DNA from 2 places in the Cryobacterium zhongshanensis genome. Region 1 is predicted to be linked to the other one. Evidence: predicted binding sites of a transcription regulator. Region 1 holds the regulator's gene; the other holds the start of a gene.
The links. Region 1 encodes LexA, which represses DNA repair genes until DNA is damaged. Its sites were predicted from a motif close to TCGAACANNTGTTCGA; they were not measured.
Positions count from the first base shown of each region.

Region 2: a site for LexA is predicted at 6,316-6,331, ahead of MQH31_RS07790 (HNH endonuclease signature motif containing protein). Genes of this name have one in related genera too.

Region 1 covers NZ_JALGAR010000010.1:30,310-40,274, forward strand. Annotated here, with positions in the region: gene MQH31_RS20085 (Lhr family ATP-dependent helicase) at 1-1,183, opposite strand, end outside; gene MQH31_RS20090 (SseB family protein) at 1,233-2,054, opposite strand; gene priA (bifunctional 1-(5-phosphoribosyl)-5-((5-phosphoribosylamino)methylideneamino)imidazole-4-carboxamide isomerase/phosphoribosylanthranilate isomerase PriA) at 2,038-2,778, opposite strand; gene hisH (imidazole glycerol phosphate synthase subunit HisH) at 2,842-3,474, opposite strand; gene hisB (imidazoleglycerol-phosphate dehydratase HisB) at 3,471-4,109, opposite strand; gene MQH31_RS20110 (histidinol-phosphate transaminase) at 4,135-5,223, opposite strand; gene MQH31_RS20115 (LysM peptidoglycan-binding domain-containing protein) at 5,363-5,725, opposite strand; gene lexA (transcriptional repressor LexA) at 6,130-6,753, shown strand; gene metE (5-methyltetrahydropteroyltriglutamate--homocysteine S-methyltransferase) at 6,940-9,279, opposite strand; gene MQH31_RS20130 (methylenetetrahydrofolate reductase) at 9,483-9,965, opposite strand, start outside.
Region 2 covers NZ_JALGAR010000001.1:1,709,013-1,718,977, forward strand. Annotated here, with positions in the region: partial or broken gene MQH31_RS07765 (IS1182 family transposase) at 273-1,818, shown strand; gene MQH31_RS07770 (PAC2 family protein) at 2,000-2,950, opposite strand; gene MQH31_RS07775 (HAD family hydrolase) at 3,032-3,781, shown strand; gene MQH31_RS07780 (tRNA (adenine-N1)-methyltransferase) at 3,778-4,929, shown strand; gene MQH31_RS07785 (FKBP-type peptidyl-prolyl cis-trans isomerase) at 5,016-5,984, shown strand; gene MQH31_RS07790 (HNH endonuclease signature motif containing protein) at 6,351-8,060, shown strand; gene MQH31_RS07795 (helix-turn-helix transcriptional regulator) at 8,142-9,185, shown strand; gene MQH31_RS07800 (helix-turn-helix transcriptional regulator) at 9,182-9,965, shown strand, end outside.

The DNA of each region.
Region 1 (9,965 bases):
GGTCGGCGGGCGGGCGTGTCGGCGTCGGGTTCGGGTTCGCCCCGTTCCCGGCGGCGCCGCCGTCGTCGCCGAGCGCGGCGGGGCTCCCGGCGGCGTACCCGTCGTTCCCTGCAGCGGATGCGGAGACCCGCGTCGCCCCGACCGGCGCGAGCTCGCCCTCGGCCCGGTCCGCGGCATCCGCCAGACGCCCGGCGTAGATCTCGTTGAAGCGCGCGGTCAGGCGTTCGGCGAGGCGGCGCGAGTTCGCGAAGACGATGGACGAGGAATGCGCGAGCACCTCGTCGACGATGGCCTCTTCGACATGCGGCCAGATCGAGCCGGCCTGCGGTGCTGCCGCCGCGGTCGACCCCTCGCGTTCGGGAACGGGGCCGAGCTGGGTCATGTCGTCGACGGGGACCACGACGCGGAGGTCGAAGCGTTTGCCCGCTGCGGGATTGACGATCTGCACCGGGGCGGCGCCGCCGAGGAACCGGGCGACCTCCGCGGCCGGGCGGACCGTCGCCGAGAGGCCGATCCGCTGCGCGGGGCGCGCCAGGAGTTCGTCGAGGCGTTCGAGGGAGACGGCGAGGTGGGCGCCGCGCTTGCTCGCGGCGACGGCGTGCACCTCGTCGATGATGACGGTGTCGACGCCGCGCAGGGAGTCGCGGGCCGCGGAGGTGAGCATCAGGAAGAGCGATTCCGGCGTCGTGATCAGGATGTCGGGAGGCGTCTTCACGAGGGTGCGCCGGTCGGCGGCCGGGGTGTCCCCCGAGCGCACGCCGACGGTCACCGTGACCGGGGGGAAGCCGAGCCGGGCCGCGGCCTGCGTGATGCCGACGAGCGGGGCGCGGAGGTTCCGTTCGACGTCGACGCCGAGCGCCTTGAGCGGGGAGATGTAGAGCACCCGGGTGCGCGGGAGCGGGACACCGACGGGCCCGGCGGCACGGGCAGCGGCCCCCGGTGAGCTCGCGGCGGCATCCGTGGACGGGACGGGTGGCACAGACGGCGCCGGTGTCGCCAGCCGGTCGATGGCCCACAGGAAGGCTGCGAGGGTCTTGCCCGAGCCGGTCGGGGCGACGACGAGCGCGTGCGAGCCCCGGGAGATGGCGTCCCAGGCGCCGAGTTGGGCCTCGGTCGGCGCGGCGAAGGCCTGGGCGAACCAGGCCCGGGTGGCGGGCGAGAATCTCTGCAGGACCTCGGTCATCTCCCCATTCTCCCCGTCACCCCTGACAGTGTGCGCTGCGGACTCCCGATCAGCGTGACGCGGCGAGCTGCACCCGCAGGGAATCGACCTGAGTGGCGATCGTGTCACTCGCCGACCAGCGAGCGGCGAGCCGGGCGAGCGTCGCATCGAGTTCCACGCGGGTGAGGCCGTCGACGAGTTCAAGGCGCACCACGAGCTCGGGCCCGGCGAGCCGGCCGAACGGGTCGCCCGCGGAGAGGGCGACGCCGAGCACGCTCAGTTCGCTCGCGATCGACGCCGCGAAGGCGTCCGCGACGGTACGGCTCGCGTAGCTCGGCGTCCACGGCTGGCCCTGCGCGATGGCCCAGAGGGCCGGCCGACGCACAACGTATTCGGTCGGTGCGGTCGGGTCGAGCACGACGAGGTCGGTATTCTCCTGCGCCGCGGCGAGGGCGATCCGGATGCCGTCGGCCGGCACCGGCCGTGCCGCACTGTTCCACGCGTTCATGGCTTCGGCCGAGGTGAACACCGGCAGAACGTTCCGCCCGTCCGGGCCGGCGACGGTGATGATCGAGAGTTCCTGGGTCTTGTCGACGAGGAGGCCGGCCTCGGTGTGGCCGACATCGCCGAGCGCCGTCACGAGCGGGATCAGCAGCCGGGACGTGCGGATCGCCTCGACGACGGCCTCCTCCCCCGACTCCCGGTCCCGGTAGCGGGCGAGGGCGGCGAGCAGTTCGACCGGGGCCGATCCGTCATCGTCGGCGTGGTCGTTGGCCTCGAAGGCCCGGCCGGCCCAGGGCTGCCCGGCGGAGTCGGCGGGCACGCCGTGGCCGCCCGGTCCCTCCGGGCCCCGGGGCAGGCCGGTCGATCCGAGATTAACGGCCGGCGACATCCAGGGCCTCACCGAGGGTGAAGGCGCCGGCGTAGAGCGCCTTGCCCACGATCGCTCCTTCGAGTCCGAGCGGGACCAGTTCGCGCAGGGCGACGAGATCGGCCAGGCTCGAGATGCCGCCGGAGGCGACGACGGGCCGGTCGGTGTGCTCGAGCACCTGACGGAGCAGGTCGAGGTTCGGACCCTGCAGGGTGCCGTCCTTGGTGACGTCGGTCACCACGTAGCGGGAACAGCCGGCCTCTTCGAGGCGGGCGAGCACCTCCCAGAGATCGCCGCCCTCCTTCGTCCAGCCGCGGGCGGCGAGGGTCGTGCCGCGCACGTCGAGGCCGACGGCGACCTGGTCACCGTGCTCGGAGATAGCGCGCGCGGCCCAGTCCGGGTTCTCCAGGGCTGCGGTGCCGAGGTTGATCCGGCTGACACCCGCGCCGAGCGCCGCCTGCAGGGAAGCATCGTCACGGATACCGCCGGACAGTTCGATCTTGACTCCGGTGACCTCGCGGATGACCCGGCTGATCACCTCGGTGTTGGTGCCGCGCCCGAAGGCGGCGTCGAGGTCGACGAGGTGGAGCCACTCGGCGCCCTGGCGCGCCCAGTCGAGGGCGGCGTCGACGGGGTCTCCGTAGTTGGTCTCGGTGCCGGCCTCACCCTGGGTGAGACGCACGGCCTTGCCGTCTGCGACGTCGACGGCCGGGAGCAGGACGAGGCGGGTGGTGGTTTCAGTCACGGTAGTCCTCAGATCAGTGATGGTGGTGCGGCCGGGCCGCCGAACAGAAGCGAACGGGGACGGTCAGTCCCGCAGGGTGCCGATCCAGTTCTTCAGCAGGCGGATGCCGGCCTCACCGGATTTCTCCGGGTGGAACTGGGTCGCGGACAGCGGTCCGTTCTCGACAGCGGCGAGGAACGGTCCGCCGTGTTCCGCCCAGGTCAGCCGGGGGCGTGGGAACGGCGGCGTGACCTCGAGCGTCCACTCCTGGGCGGCGAAGGAATGCACGAAGTAGAACCGCTCGTCCTCGATGCCGGCGAAGAGGCGCGAGTCCGGGTCGGGGGTAACGGTGTTCCAGCCCATGTGCGGCAGGATCTTCGCGGGCAGCTGGGTGACGGTGCCCGGCCATTCGCCGAGTCCCTCGGTGTCGGAGCCGCGTTCGACGCCGTGCTCGAACAGAACCTGCATGCCCACGCAGATGCCGAGCACCGGGCGTCCCCCGGCGATGCGGCGGTCGACGATCTCGTCTCCGCGCACGGCGGTGAGGGCGCCCATCACGGCGCTGAAGGCCCCGACGCCGGGTACGACGAGACCGGACGCCTCGAGGGCGGTACGGCGGTCGCTCGTCAGGGTCACGTCGGCCCCGGCGAGTTCGAGCGCCTTGACGGCCGAGTGCACGTTGCCCGTGCCGTAGTCGAAGACGACGACGCTCGTCACAGGGCGCCCTTGGTCGACGGCACGCCGGAGACGAGCGGGTCGTAGGCCTTGGCCTGGCGGAACGCGCGGGCGAAGGCCTTGAACTCGGCCTCGGCGATGTGGTGCGGGTCGCGGCCTCCGAGCACTGTGACGTGCACGGTGAGGGCGGCGTTGAACGCGATCGCCTCGAAGACGTGGCGCACCATCGAGCCGGTAAAGTGACCGCCGATCAGGTGGAACTCGAACCCGGCCGGCTCCCCGGTGTGCACGAGGTACGGGCGTCCCGAGATGTCGACGACGGCCTGGGCGAGGGCCTCGTCGAGCGGCACGAGGGCGTCGCCGTAGCGGGAGATGCCGGACTTGTCTCCGAGCGCCTGCCGGATGGCGAGGCCGAGCACGATGCCGACGTCTTCGACGGTGTGGTGCACATCGATCTCGATGTCTCCCGAGGCCCGCACGGTGAGGTCGGTCAGGGAGTGCTTGGCGAACGCGGTGAGCAGGTGGTCGTAGAACGGTACCGAGGTGTGGATGTCGGACACGCCGGTGCCGTCGAGGTTGATCGTCAGGTCGATGCTCGACTCGCTGGTCTCCCGCCGCAGGTGTGCGATGCGGGCCTGTGCGGTCGATGACTGTGCGGCCGGTGACTGTGAGCTCATGCGGCTAGTTTATTGGCCCGGACGGTTACGCGTGGCCCAGTGCCTCGAGGGCGTCGAGGAAGACAGTCGTCTCGCGCTCGGTGCCGGCGGTGACTCGCAGGTGGCCGGGGATCCCGACGTCGCGCACGAGGATGCCCTCGGCAAGCAGCGCCTCGAACGTGCCGCGCGGGTCGGAGACACCGCCGAAGAGCACGAAGTTGCTGCCGCTGCGGAGGGGCTGGTATCCGAGCCGGCGCAGTTCGGTGACGAGACGGTCGCGCTGGCCGCGGATGTCGTCGACCATGCGCAGCATTTCGGGCGTGTGCGCGAATGCGGCAACGGCCGCCGCCTGGGTCAGCGCGGAGAGGTGGTACGGCAGGCGCACGAGCCGGAGCGCATCCGTCACGGCAGGGTCGGCCGCGAGGTAGCCCACCCGGGCGCCGGCGAACGCGAAGGCCTTGCTCATCGTGCGGGAGACCAGCAGGCGCTCCCGCCCGGGCAGCAGGGTGAGAGCGGATGCCGTCCCCACCGGGGCGAATTCGGCGTAGGCCTCGTCGACCACCACGATCCCGTCGCAGGCGTCATAGACGGCGGCGATCACATCGAGCGAGAGCGGGGTGCCGGTCGGGTTGTTCGGGGAGCACAGGAAGACGAGGTCGGGATTGACGCGATTGACCCACTCGACGGCGCGCCTCGGGGTGAGTTCGAAGTCGGCGTCGCGGTCACCGGCGATCCAGCGCGTCCCGGTGCCCGAGGCGAGCAGCGGGTACATCGAATAGGTGGGGGCGAAACCAAGCAGGGTGCGTCCCGGACCGCCGAAGGCCTGGAGCACCTGCTGGAGAACCTCATTGGAGCCGTTGGCGGCCCAGATGTTCTGGCGGGTGAGACCGTGTCCCAGGTAGCGGGCCATCGCCTCGCGCAGTTCGGTGAATTCCCGGTCCGGGTACCGGTTGATCCCCCGGATCGCGGCGGCCAGTGCGGCCGCGATGTCGACGGCCACGTCCTCGGGGATGCCGTGGGTGTTCTCATTCACATTGAGAGCGACCGGCACGTGCAGCTGGGGCGCCCCGTAGGGAGTGAGCCCGCGCAGGTTGTCGCGGAGGGGCAGGTCGTTGAGACTGGTCACTCCCCCCATAATACCGGTGGGCATGTTGACGATGGTTCAGTATTCAGCCGGCCCCGTGCTCGGCTCCCCGTGCATTCAGCCCGCTCAGTAATCAGCCGACTCGGCGTTCAGCCTGCTCGGTGTTCAGCCGGCTCAGTAATCGGCGGGCTCAGTATTCGGCGGGAAGGGCCAGGCGCTGGCCGGGCTGCACGCTCTCGGAGGGCAGCTGGTTCAGGTTGACGATGTCGGCGATGACCTCGCGCGGGTCGGCGGAGGGCGCGATGTGCTCGGCGAGCTGCCACAAGGACTGGCCCGACTGGATCGTGACGTAGTCGAACGTCGTTGCGCTGTCGCTCGCGCCGCTGCCGCTCAGCGTGCTGCCGTCTGCGGCGGCGAGGCCGCCGTTGAGTGCGAGCGCGAGGGCGCCCACGACGAGGGGAACGGCGGCGGCGGCGGTCAGCACGGCACGACCGCGCCGCGTGATGCGCAGCCGGGTGTGCGCCCCCGGGACCAGCTCGATTGTTGTGCTCATGTCTGCCTCCTGTGTATTCGTATCCGGCTCTCGGCCGGGAGAGCCGGATACGAAGCTATGTTCCGAATATATATTCGATTGTTCGAACAATCAAGACTTTCTCCGGTTATTATTGGGGTGAAGTACACGACACACTCGAATGAATGTCTCTCTTTCGCCCCACGCTGGTTACAGTTTCGATTGACTGGTCTGAACTCAACCAGCGACCACTGACATTCGGATACGGTCGCCTCACGGCATCCGCCGCGGCGACCGACCACCACCCGCCCACCGCCACCGACAGGAGCGACATCGTGACCCAGGACAGCGTGACCCCGGACAGCGTGACCCAGTTCAGCGGCGGATCCCCTGAACGAGGCGGCACGCGACGGAGGAAGAGCCTCAGCGACAAGCAGCGCGCGATCATGGACGTGATCCAGCGCTCCGTCGGGCAGAGGGGCTATCCGCCGAGCATGCGCGAGATCGGTGACGCCGTCGGTCTGTCGTCGCTCTCGAGTGTCACCCACCAGCTCAACCAGCTCCAGCTCAGCGGTTACCTGCGCCGGGACCCGAACCGGCCACGGGCGCTCGAGGTCCTGATCGAGTTGCCGCAGTCGCCGGAGGACACCGCGGCGGGAGCCGCGGAGAACTTCCAGCAGGGCACCCCGGTCGGCGACGCGGCGATGGTGCCGCTCGTCGGACGGATCGCCGCCGGTGTGCCGATCATGGCCGACCAGCAGGTCGACGAGATCTTCCCGCTCCCGCGCCAGCTCGTGGGCAAGGGCGAACTGTTCATGCTCAAGGTCGTCGGCGAGTCGATGATCGACGCCGCGATCATGGACGGCGACTGGGTCGTCGTCCGCCAGCAGAAGACCGCGGAGAACGGCGAGATCGTCGCCGCGATGCTCGACGGCGAGGCGACGGTGAAGGTGTTCCGGCAGCGTGACGGCCACACCTGGCTGCTGCCGAGGAACACCAACTTCGAGCCGATCCTGGGCGACCACGCCGAGATCCTCGGCAAGATCGTCGCCGTTCTGCGTTCCCTTTAGTCCGGCGCTCCCGGCAGCCCGGCGCCCGCGCTCCAGCGCTCGCTCTCAGTAGGCGCGCCATTTGCGCCGCTTCGCGCCAGGCATGCCTGGCGCGAAGCGGCGAAACTGGAGCGCAGAGAACCGGACCTGGCGCGAAGCAGCGGAACTGGCGCGTCTTGCGCGGCACGGGCTCGCCCCCGGGACAGCTCAGGCGCGGGCGGGCACCCGCTCGGCGAGGCGCGCACGCACGATCCGGGTCGCCTCGATCATGTTGGTCAGGGACTCGACCGTCTCGGCGTAACCGCGGGTCTTGAGCCCGCAGTCCGGGTTCACCCAGACCTGCCCGACCGGGATGGCCGCAACGGCACGGTCGAGCAGCTCCGTGAGTTCGGCGACGCTCGGCACCCGCGGCGAGTGGATGTCGTAGACGCCCGGCCCGATGCCGTGGTCGAAACCGTTGGCCTGGATGTCCGCGACGACCTCCATCCGGGAGCGGGCCGCCTCGATGCTCGTCACGTCGGCGTCGAGGTTGCGGATGGCGTCGATCACGACGCCGAACTCGGAGTAGCAGAGGTGGGTGTGGATCTGGGTGGCATCCAGCACCCCCGCCGTCGCGAGCCGGAACGAACCGACGGACCAGTCCAGGTAGTCGGCGTGCCCGGCCTTCTTGAGCGGGAGCAGTTCGCGCAGGGCGGGTTCGTCGACCTGGACGATGCCGATTCCGGCGGCCTCGAGGTCGGCGATCTCGTCGCGGAGGGCGAGGGCGACCTGACGGGCGGTCTCGCCGAGGGGCTGGTCGTCCCGCACGAAGGACCAGGCGAGGATGGTGACCGGTCCGGTCAGCATGCCCTTGACCGGCTTCGCGGTGAGGCCCTGCGTGTAGGTCGACCACTCGACGGTGATCGGCTTCGGGCGCGAGACATCGCCCCACAGGATGGACGGTCGCGTGCACCGGCTGCCGTAGGACTGGACCCAGCCGTTCTCGGTGACCGCGAAGCCGTCGAGGTTCTCGGCGAAGTACTGCACCATGTCGTTGCGCTCGGGTTCGCCGTGCACGAGCACGTCGAGGCCGATCTCCTCCTGGAGGTCGACGACCCGGGCGATCTCCGCGCGCATCAGGTCGCGGTACTCGTCTGCGTCGAGCACTCCCGTGAGGAAACGGGCGCGGGCGCGGCGGATCTCCCCGGTCTGCGGGAAGGAGCCGATCGTCGTCGTCGGCAGGAAGGGCAGCGCGAGGGCGGTCTCCTGGGCGGCGAGGCGGTCGGCGTACTCCCCGCGGGTGAAGTCGTCGGCGGTGAGCGCTGCGGCGCGGGCCCTGACGGCACCGTCGCGCACTCCGGGGGCGATGCGGCGGGCGGCGAGGGCTCTGGTCGCGGCGTCGAGCTCGGCGTCGATGGCCTCCCGGCCGTCGGCCAGGCCGCGGGCCAGGGTCGCGACCTGGCCGACCTTCTCGTCGGCGAAGGCGAGCCAGCTCACGAGGTCTGCACCGAGCGCGGACTCGTCGGTGACCGTGTGCGGGACGTGCTGCAGGCTCGTCGAGGTCGAGACGGCGACCCGCGGTGACAGGACGCTGACCTCGTCGAGGTGGGCGAAGGCATCCGCCAGGTCGCCGCGCCAGATGTTGTGCCCGTCGATGACACCGGCGACGAGCGTCTTCCCCTCGAGGCCGGGGACGGCCGCGGGCAGGGCGCCGCGGACGAGGTCGAGGCCGATGGCTTCGATCGGTGCGGCGGCGAGCACGGGCAGGGCGTCGTCGAGGCTGCCGTAGGGAGCGGCGACGAAGATCGCCGGGCGCTGGGCGAGGTGGCCGAGGGTCCCGTACGCCCACTGCACTGCGGTGAGAGCCTCGGCGCGGGGCACAGGGACGCTCTCGCTGACGAGGCCCGGTTCGTCGAGCTGCACCCAGTCGGCGCCGGCGTCCGCGAGGCGCTGCAGCAGCGTCGCGTAGACCGGAATGAGGTCGTCGAGCCGGTCGAGGGGCTCGAAGCCCGCGGGGGCTTCGTCGCTCGGCTTGCTGAGCAGCAGGAACGTCACCGGGCCGACGATGACGGGTCGGGTCAGGAAGCCGGCCGCGCGCGCTTCCTCGAATTCGCGCACGATCCGGTCGCTCGACAGGGAGAACTCCGTTTCCGGTCCGATCTCCGGCACGAGGTAGTGGTAGTTCGAGTCGAACCACTTGGTCATCTCGAGCGGGAGGCTCTCCCCTTCGCCGCGAGCGAGGGTGAAGTATCCGGCGAGGTCGATGCGTCCGTCGGCGTCGAGGAGCCCGGCGAAGCGGGCCGGTACGGCGCCGACCGTGCAGAGCGCGTCGAGCATCTGGTCGTAGAAGGAGAACGACTCGGGGATGGCCGAGTCTGTGCGCCCGAGACCGAGGGCGGCGAGGCGGTCGCGGGTGGCCTGGCGCAGTCCGGCCGCGGTGGCTTCGAGCTCTGCGGCGGTTGTGGTGCCGGCCCAGAACGCTTCGACGGCCTTCTTGAGCTCACGGCGCGGGCCGATGCGCGGGTAGCCGAGGATCGTGCCTGCGGGGAACGGGGAGGTGCTGGTCATGGCGTGTCCTTTGCGGTGAGGGTGCTGTGCGGTTCGGATGGGCGGATCATCGGATGATCGGGGCTTGAGGGGGGGGGTAGGGGCTTCGGGTCGGGCGGTGGTGCGTCGGCCCGATTTCGGGCGCGACGGAAACCCGTGGCGCAGGCGCTGCGTTCGGGTGGACGGGAGAGCTGCGGAGGCGGGAAGGAGCATCCGCCGTCGCTCTACACGATCGTGGGCAGTGCCGTCGGGGCCGGAGCCTGAGGCTGAGCAGGAGTGTCCCGAACCGGCGCCGTCGCGCCGAGCAGGCCGCAGCCGTCGAGCACCTCGAGAACGGTCTCGTGCTGGTTGAAGGCGTAGAGGTGCAGCCCGGGCGCTCCCCCGGCGATCACCTGGGCGGCGAGGTCGACGGCGTGGCGGATGCCGATCTCGCGCTGGCCTTCCCTGGTCGGTTCGATCTCGAGCCGGATGGACAGGTCTGCCGGCATCTGTTCGCCGGACAGCTCGATGATCCGCCGCAGTCTGGCCGGGCTCGTCACCGGCATGATGCCGGGCAGGATCGGGAAGAGCACCCCGGCCTCCCTCGCCCGCTGGACGAAGCTCAGGAAGTGGTCGGCGTGGAAGAAGAGCTGGGTGATGCCGAGGTTCGCGCCGGCCGCCTGCTTGGCGAGCAGGGTGTCGATGTCCTGCGCCGAGGAGCGTGAGCG
Region 2 (9,965 bases), on a different contig from region 1:
TGGTGGCCTGCGGACCATGCCTGGTTTGTGGTCTCGGAAATTGACTATGACAGCACGATTGTCGCGGCGTCTCGTGATTGTGTAGATGAGATACTGCGAGCCCGGGGAATAGAAGCGCTCGAAGTCTCGCCATCTACTGACCTTTCAAATCTGGGTGACACTGTCAATATCTAGCGTCTTACGGGTGCGCCGTCCTAGGAGCCTGCTGATTTATCTGGGCGTTTAAGGCGTGCCTGCGAGCGGATTCCATCTGCGTGTTTAAGACTTGATTTATGCAGGGTCGTGATGATGGTCAGCGTCAGTTGTTTGATGTTGGGGCGTTCGCGGGGCATATGTTGCCGGTCGGGTCGGTGTTCGCGTTCCTCGCGGAGCACCGGCACGAGTTGTTCCCCGATGAGGCGTTCGCGGATTTGTTTCCCTCGGGCAGGGGCCGCCCATCGGTCCCGGCGGATGTGATCGCGTCCGTTCTCGTGTTGCAGACGTTGCACTCGTTATCGGACCGGGAAACGGCCGAAGCGGTCACGTTCGATCTGCGGTGGAAAGCGGCGTGCGGGTTCGGATTGACGGAGGCCTCGTTCCATCCGACGGTGTTGACGTATTGGCGGCGACGCCTGGCGGCCAGCACCCGCCCGCACCGTATTTTCGAGGCCGTGTCCGAAGTCATTAACCAGTCCGGCGCTCTCGGGCAGGAAGCGGCGGGCGTTGGACTCGACGATCCTGGACGACGCGGTCGCCCGCCAGGACACGGTCACGCAGTTGGTCGCGCAGGTCGGCCGGGAGGTCCCGGGCGCCGACGTGATCGTGGCCGGCCTGCCCGGCCATGACTATCAGAAGCCGGGCAAACCCGACATCGCGTGGGACGATAAAGCGGCCCGGGATGATCTCGTCTCCCGCCTCGTGACCGACGCCCTGACACTGCTCGCGGGCCTCGACACGGCGTCGTTGTCCGAGCCGCAGCAAGAAACGGTCGCGTTATTGGCCCTGGTCGCGGGGCAGGACGTGGAACCGGCTGAGGGCTCCGATGGCACCGACGGGCGGTGGCGGATCGCCCGGAAGGTCGCCCCGGACCGGGTGATCTCGACCGTTGACCCCGACACCCGGCACGCGCATAAGAGCCGGGAGAAGAAGCAAGACGGGTTCAAAGCCCACGTCGCGATCGAGCCCGACACCGGTCTGGTGACCGCGGCCGCGTTAACGAAAGCCTCCGGGGCTGAGAACAGTGACGCGGCCCGCGGCGCGGAGCTGATCACCGCGGACACGAGTATCGGGTCCGACCCGGTCGAGGTCCTCGCGGATTCTGCCTATGGCAGTGGTGATCTTCTGGCTGAAGTCACCGCGGCAGGGCACGTTCCGATCATCAAGCCGATGCCGTTGAGCCGGGCGGTCCCGGGCGGCTTCACGATCGATGACTACACCGTTGACGAAGCCGCGGGAACGGTCACCTGCCCGGCCGGACTCACCCGGCCAATCAGCCCCAAACGACGCGTCACGTTCGGTGCCGCCTGCACCGGCTGCGCGCTCCGGGCCCAGTGCACGACAGCCGTCGGCGGCCGCAAACTCGAGTTGCACCCGCAACACCAGATCCAACGCGAGCACCGGGCCCGCGCCCAGGACCCGGGCTTCCAAGCCGTTTATCGGCAGCACCGGCCCATGGTTGAACGCTCGATCGCGTGGATGACCCGCGGCGCGAGACGAGTTCCCTACCGCGGCGTTACCAAGAACCACGCCTGGTGGACGCTCCGCGCAGCCTCAGTAAACCTGAAACGGCTCCTGAGCCTCGGACTCACCACAGAGAACGGCAGTTGGGCCCTGGCCTGACGGCCAGAGCCCAACCAACCGGGCCCCTCACGGCGCACGCCCGACCCACGATCGGCCGCCGGACCGCATCGAATCACCGCGACAACGATCCGCCACGCTCGCCCCTCGACGAACGACTGAAATTCAAACTCCTCAGTGCCGCTGAACAACAACTATTCAGCAGGCTCCTAGCCCCGAAGGGTTACGGCTGACGTGGCCCGTCCGGTCCCGGACGACCGTCTGCGCGCCCGGCCTGACCGTCGCGGCCGTCTCCGCGCTTGCGGAGATACTTCTCGAACTCCTGCGCGATCGCCTCGCCGCTCGCCTCCGGCGAGTCGACCGTATCCCTCGCCTGTTCGAGCTGGTTGATGTACGCCGCCATCTCCTCGTCGTCTGCCGCGAGGGTGTCGATGCCGGTCTGCCATTCGTCGGCCTCGGTGACGAGGTCGCCGCGCGGGATGACCACGTCGATGATCTCCTCGAGCTTGTCGATCAGGGCGAGCATCGCCTTCGGTGACGGCGCGTTGTGTACATAGTGGGGGACCGACGCCCAAATCGAGAGGGTCGGGATGCCGACCAGTTCGGCCGCGTGCGAGAGAACGCTGAGGATGCCGACCGGGCCTTCGTAGCTGCTGCGCTCGATCTGCAGCTCGCTGCGCACCTCGGGGTTCTCGCTGGAGACGAAAATGGAGATCGGACGGGTGTGCGGCACGTCTGCGAGCATGGCGCCGAGGAAGACGATCCCGCCGATGTCCGCCGCGAGGGCCGCGTCGAGCACCTCTGCGGTGAACCCCTTCCAGCTGCGGCTCGGCTCCGTGCCGAGCAGGAGGTAAATGTTGCCGGCGTTGCTGCCGCTCACGCGCAGCTGCGCGTCATCGGCGAGTGGCTCTCCGACGACACCCGGCTCCGCGGGGCCGAACAGGGTCGCGCCGGGCCATTCGAGCTGGCGGTGACCCTCGTCATCCGTGGAGATCGTCGGCCGGTTGAACTGGTAATCGAAGTAGACCTCGGGGTCCACTTCGAAGAGGGAGGAGACGTCGAGGAGGTCCCTGAGGATGCCCACGGCACCGGTCGCAGCCTCACCCGCGTCGTTCCAGCCCGCAAACGCCACCACGAGGAGGCGTCCGCCCAGGAATCCATTGCCATCTGTCACTGCGTGAAACCTCGATCTGCCGGGGCGCCCGGAAAAGCACCGTCAGTCAAGGATAAGCGGTGCCCCTTACACTTGGACCCTGTGAACCCGTTCCGTCCGAATTCGCCCCTGCCCGCGGCCGTGCTGTGGGATATGGACGGCACGATCGTCGACTCGGAACCGTACTGGATGCGCGCCGAAACCGAGCTCGTCGAGAGCTTCGGCGGGGTCTGGACGCACAGCGATTGCATGCTTCTCGTCGGCAGTGGCCTGCTGAACTCCGCGGCCATCCTGCAGGACCGCGGCGTCCGCCTTGGCGCCGAGGCGATCGTCGACCGGCTGACCACGCGGGTCCAGGGCCTCCTCGGTGAGTTCGGCGCCCCCTGGCGTCCCGGCGCCCTCGAGCTCATGACCGAGGTCAAGGCCGCGGGCATCCCCATGGCCCTCGTGACCATGTCGGAGCACCGGATGGCGCAGCAGGTGTCCGACCAGGTTGGATTCGCCGCCTTCGACGCGATCGTCGCCGGTGACATGGTCGTCCAGAGCAAGCCGCACCCCGAGGCCTACCTGTCGGCCGCCCGGTTGCTCGGCGTCACGCCCGCCGATTGTGTCGCCGTCGAAGACTCCCTGCCCGGCATTGCGGCGGCCGTCGCCTCCGGCGCCGTGGTCATCGCGGTTCCGCACATGATCGAAATCGAGGCGAGCGCCCGGTACGAGCTGTGGCCGACCCTGAACGGACGCACGCTCGCCGGCGTCCACACTGTCTTTGCCGAACGGCGCGCTGGCGCCGCCGCGGCACCCGCGCGGCCCGGTTCCGGCCCGCATCCGAACGAGGACGACACCCACGCATGAACGACACTGACAGCACGAGCGACACCGGAACCGGCATCACCCCGAACGGCGAGTACACCCAGGTGATCCAGAGCAGCGGACCCTTCCGGGTCGGCGACCGGGTGCAGCTGACCGGCCCCAAGAACAAGCTCAACACGATCACCCTCGAGCCGGGCAAGGTCTTCCACACCCACAGGGGAATCCTTGCGCACGACGACATCATCGGCCTGCCCGATGCATCCGTCGTCGTGAACAACGTCGGCGTCGAGCACCTCGCGCTGCGCCCGCTGCTCAACGACTTCGTGATGTCGATGCCGCGGGGAGCCGCGATCATCTACCCCAAGGATGCGGCCCAGATCCTCGCCCAGGCGGACATCTTCCCCGGTGCGACGGTCGTCGAAGCCGGGGTGGGCTCCGGAGCGCTGTCCCTCTGGCTGCTCCGCGCGATCGGGCCGGCCGGCCACCTCGCATCCTTCGAACGCCGGGCCGAGTTCGCCGACGTCGCGAGGGACAACGTCGCCACGTTCCTCGGCGCCGACCCCACGAACTGGACGATCACCCTCGGCGACCTTGCGGACGCACTGCCGTCCGCGGTCCCGGATCAGACGGCCGACCGGGTCGTGCTCGACATGCTCGCCCCCTGGGAATGCCTCGAGGCCGTCTCCGCCGCCCTCAAGCCCGGCGGCGTGCTCCTCTGCTACGTCGCGACCGTGACCCAGCTCTCCCGGGTGGCCGAGGCCATCCGGGGAACCGGGTTCTACACGAACCCGGATTCGAACGAGACCATGGTGCGCGGCTGGCACGTCGAGGGTCTCGCGGTCCGCCCGGACCACCGCATGATCGGCCACACCGGGTTCCTGATCACGGCACGGCGTCTCGCCCCCGACACGATCCTGCCCGAGCTCAAGCGCCGACCCTCCAAGACCGACTTCTCGGATGCGGATGTCGAGGCCTGGACCCCGGGCGCACTCGGCGAACGCAGCGTGAGCGGCAAGGTCATGCGCAAGCGGGTCAGGATCGCGGAGACCGGTGCGGCCATCTCCAAGGCCAGAGGCCTCGACGGGCGCGGCCCGGTCGTCGCCGCACCCGCTGAGTTGCCCGGAACCGCCCAGACTGCGACCGACGCCGCGATCAGCGGTGCTGCCGACAGCGCAGCCGACGCCGGTTAGGATAGGCTCCGGCCGTGTTCGGCCTCTCGACTCCCGGCGACCAGACGGCGCCGCACGCTGAATTTCCCACACTGAAATGAGATCCTGTGCGTAGAGCTTCTGCCCTCATCGCGACTGCCAGCCTGCTGCTTGCCGCCCTCACCGGGTGCAGCAGCAGCGCGGATGCCGCGTCGAGCTGCGTCGCCCCCATCAGCGATGGCGCCGCCTCGAAGCTCGTCTCCGTCAGCGACAACTTCGGAGCCGTCCCGAAGGTCGACATCCCGACGCCACTCATGACGACGTCGACCCAGGGCCGGGTCATCGTGCCCGGGTCCGGAGACAAGCTCGTCACCGGGCAGCAGGCGAAAATCGAACTGAACGTCTACAACGGGACGACAGGCTCGCCGATCCAGGTCAGCAAGTACGACAGCACGAGCGCGAACGTGCTCACGCTCAACGACCAGACCATCAAGGGCATCACGGACGGGCTCGCCTGCGCCCAGGCCGGCTCGCGTGTCGCCGTCGTCGTCTCCCCGGATGACGCGTTCGGACCGCAGGGCGGCAACCCCACCCTCGGGATCTCCGCGACGGACTCGCTGGTCTTCGTTATCGACGTCGTGAAGACCTACCTGCTCCGGGCCAACGGTGCCGACCAGACCCCGGTGAACGGCCTTCCCGCGGTCGTCCTCGACGCCAACGGCACCCCCGGCATCACGATTCCGGGCGGCACGCCGCCGGCAGACCTCCAGCTCGCCGTCCTGAAGAAGGGAACCGGCGACACTGTCAAGGAGGGCGACAAGGTCACCGTGCACTACACCGGCGTCCTCTGGGCGGACAAGAAAGTCTTCGACTCCAGCTGGACGAAGGGTGCGCCCGCGCAACTGCTCGCGGTCGACGGCTCGAAGACCCAGGGCGGCGTCGTCCCCGGGTTCGCGACGGCGATCATCGGCCAGACCGTGGGTTCGCAGATCCTCACCGTGATCCCGCCGGCGAAGGGCTACGGAGACTCAGCGCAGGGAACCATCCCCGCCGGCTCGACCCTCGTCTTCGTCATCGACATCCTCGGCATCGGCTAACCCCGCCCTCAACTGCTGCACACGTCACCCTCCGTTCTCGAGAGCGGGGGGTGACGCGTGTTTTCGGGCGCCTGTCCCGTATTCTCGCCGCATCGGCACGGTGCGGTTCGGATGCCCCACGAATCTCGGGCCATGACCCCGCGGTGCGTCTGGCCGCGTCAGTGTGCCGAATTCAGGAGATGCCTGCTGCAGGTCGGGATCGGCCGCACTGGTCCGCGGGCCGCTGTTGCTCGCCCGGGCGCATCTCCTGAATTCGGCACCACGAGTGCGGACACACTCGCTGTCAGGTATGAATCTCGAGATGAGAAGCCCAAAAGTAAGTGAGCAAGCCTCGCATTCGTGTTCGATTCGGGGTAGAATCGGGGTATGGCAGGAGCTTCGGACCCACAGTCACACACCCCGCAGACACCCGATTCCGGGGCCGCGGGGGATCACCCCACCACGGTGGGCGGCCAGCAGGTCGAGTCGGCTCATCCGGTTGGGTCTTCGGTCGGGCAGGTCGAGTCGGCCCATCCGGTCGCGGTCGCCGAGGGTTTCGAGGGCGCCGAGGGGCTGGCCGGCTCGGTTGCGTCGGTGCATGCGGATGCTGTCGCCCGGCTCGCTGCAGCGCGTTCGGTTCTCGCGGAGGCCCTGGCCGCGATCCCCGTTGGGTTGCTCAGTGATGCGGAAGCGGTCACGGCGTTGAAGGAAGTGGAGGCGATTGGGCGGACGGTGGACGCCGCCCGGGTCAACACGGCGACGGACGTGGATCGGCGGGCGCGGGTGCTCGGCCGGGACGGGCTGGCCTGGAGGATGGGCTGCACGGGCCCCTGGGACGTCCTGACCCGGGTGACGCGGGTGTCGGCCAGGGAAGTGAAGCGGAGGACGAAGCTCGGGGACGCGGTGTTGCCGCGGCCGTGCGGTGGGAGCAGCTGGTTGCCGCCGTTGTTCCCGGCCGTTGGCGCCGCGCTGACGGCGGGGGAGATCGGGGTGGAGACCGCGGAGCTGATCGTCACGGGGCTGCAGACGATCAGTCACCGGGTGGCGCCGGATGACTTGCTGACGGCGGAGCGGGCTTTGGTCGCCACGGCGGCCGGTTTGATCACCCCGGAAACCGAGAACCTCGCCGGCGCCGGGGTCCCCGCGGCTGCGGATCTGATCCGCGGCATGGTGCTCCAGTGGCAGGCGGCCCTGGACCCGGACGGGGTGCTCCCGCAGGAGGATGTGTTCGAGGCGAAGTCGAACATCGGCTTCGGACAGCTCAAGAACGGGTTGTATCCGGTGAAGGGTGGGGTGACGCCGGAACTGTTCGGAATGATGAACACCCTCTTCGACGCCTTCCTCAGCTTCCACGCCCGGCCCGCATTCCCGACCGAGGAGGAACAGGCGCTGATGGATTCGGGGCAGATGATCCCCGGCGCCGAAACCGCAGGCGACGCCGGCACGGGCCCGGAGCTGGACGTGATCGAGGCCGAGCTGCGGGAACGCCGCCAGGACACCCGCACCAGCGGGGAGAAACGCGCGGACATCCTCCGGGCGTTGATCGAACACGCCGCCCGCGACCAGGACACGCCCAGCATGGGCGGGTCGGCTCCCACGGTGATGGTGCACGTGAACGCCGCCGACCTCGCGAGCGGGGTCGGGGTGGGGTGGATCGACGGCGTCGAAGCCCCGGTGTCGCTGAAGACGGTGCACCAGCGCATCTGCGACGGCGGCTTCCAAGGGGTGCTGTTCGGGGCCAACAACCAGGTCCTCAAGCTCGGCCCGGAACGGCGGTATTTCAACCGGGCGCAGCGGCGGGCGATCACCGCCCGGGACGGCGGGTGCATCATCCCCGGCTGCAAGGCCCCCGCGCACTGGGCCGAGGTACACCATGTGAAGCCGTGGGCGAAAGACGGCCCGACGAATGTCGACAACGGGGTCCTGTTGTGTTGGTTCCATCACCACACGATCGACACCTCGGGGTGGGAAATCCGGATGGTGAAGGGCTCACCACAAGTGCGGGCCCCCGGACTGATCGACCCGCAACGACTCTGGCGGCCACCGAACCGGCACCGCGCCCATCAGGTCCTCACCGGACCACCCAACCGCGACTGACCGGGGACACGGGCAACGTGGCGCATCCGCTTCTCACTGCTCGACACGGGGGTGCTACCGGGGCTCGGTTAGACTCACAGCGTGTCGACCACCCCCGAACCGATCAACCGCATCACGGTTGAAGAACGCCTGTTCAGCCTCGTGCTGGCACTGATAGCGACCGAAATCGGCCTGACGAAGGCCGACATCCTGTCGACTGTTCAGGGCTACCGGCAGCGTTACGTGCACAGCGGCGACAATGCGAGCCTAGAACGGCAGTTCGAGCGGGACAAGGACGACATCCGCGAACTCGGGATCCCGCTCGAGACCGTCGAACAGCCCGAGGATCCAGGGAACAACCGCAATCTGCGCTACCGGATCCCCAAGGGCCTCTACGAACTTCCGACGGACGTATCGTTCTCCGGCGACGAACTGATGCTGCTCAAACTTGCCGCAACCGTGTGGAAGGAGGGCTCGCTCTCGGCGGAGTCCCGGCGCGCCCTGACCAAGCTCAACGCGCTCGGGGGAGCGGACGGCGACCCCGTGCTCGGGTATGCCCCGACCCTCCGGGTCCGCGACGCCTCCTTCGAGCCGCTCAGCAAGGCCATGGACCGCGCGCACGTGGTCTCGTTCCTGTACCTCAAGCCGGGCGAGGCGGCCCCGCGGCGCCGGAAGGTGGCGCCGCGCGCCGTCGTCCAGCACGAGAGCCGCTGGCACCTGTTCGGCACCGACCTCGACGCCGGTGCCACCCGTACCTTCCTGCTCTCCCGCATCGTCGGACCGGTCACGGTCGTCCCGGACCTGATCGCACCCGAATCCGGGCCGGATGCCGGCCAGGCCGCCCTCGCTGAACTCGACGCCCTTTTCACGGCCAACGTCGCTGAGATCGAGGTCCTCCCGGGCACCGATGCCGCCGTCCGCCTCGGCAAGCGGGCAGCGGATGCCCTCGGCGCCGAGCCGACCGGAGCGCTCGTCCTGCACTACACCGACCTGAACATCCTCGCGGACGAACTCGCCGGGTTCGGGCCAGAGGTGCTCGTGCTCTCCCCGCCGGCCCTCCGGGACGCCGTGCTCGACCGACTCCTCCTCGTCCGCGACGCCCACGAACACCACGAACTCCTCGAGCCGCTCGAGGCTCGCTCATGAGCCCCCGCGTGCCGCTCGGCGCCCCAGACAAGCTCACCTTCCTGCTCTCGCTCGTCCCGTATCTCATCGACCACGACGGCATCAGCGTCACCGACGTCGCCGCGCACTTCGGTGTCACGCCCGAGCGGGTACGCGACGCGGTCACCCTGATCGCCGTCTCCGGGGTGCCCGGCGACACGAGCCAGTACCTGCCCGGGGATCTCTTCGACATCGAGTGGGGCCAGTTCGAGTCCGACGACACGATCGTGTTGACCCATCTCGTCGCGATCGAGGATTCCCCCCGGTTCTCCGCACGCGAGGCGGCCGCGCTCATCGCCGGCCTGCAGTACCTCTCCTCGCTTCCCGAGAACGCAGACCGGGATGCGATCGCATCACTGATGGCCAAGCTCACCCGGAGCGCTACCGCCGCGCCGAGCCAGCTCGCCGTGTCCGCGAGCGCCTCGGGAACGGCGATCTCCGTCATCCAGTCCGCCCTGCAGACCGGCGTCCAGGTCCGGTTCGACTACCTGAACGCCCGCGGCGGTCAGGAAGAACGCTACGTCGACCCGCTCCGCGTCGAATCCGTCGACCGGGACTGGTACCTGCGCGGCTGGTGCCACCTGCGCGGCGCCGTCCGGACCTTCCGGCTCGACCGGATGAGTACGCTCACCGCCACCGACCGCCCCGTGACGAGCCGCACCGAAGACCTGATCCTGCCCGACGCCCTGTTCCAGGGCTCCGAATCCGACCTCGACGTGGTCGTCGAGCTCGCGGCCGGCGCGCTGCCGCTCCTGGGCGACT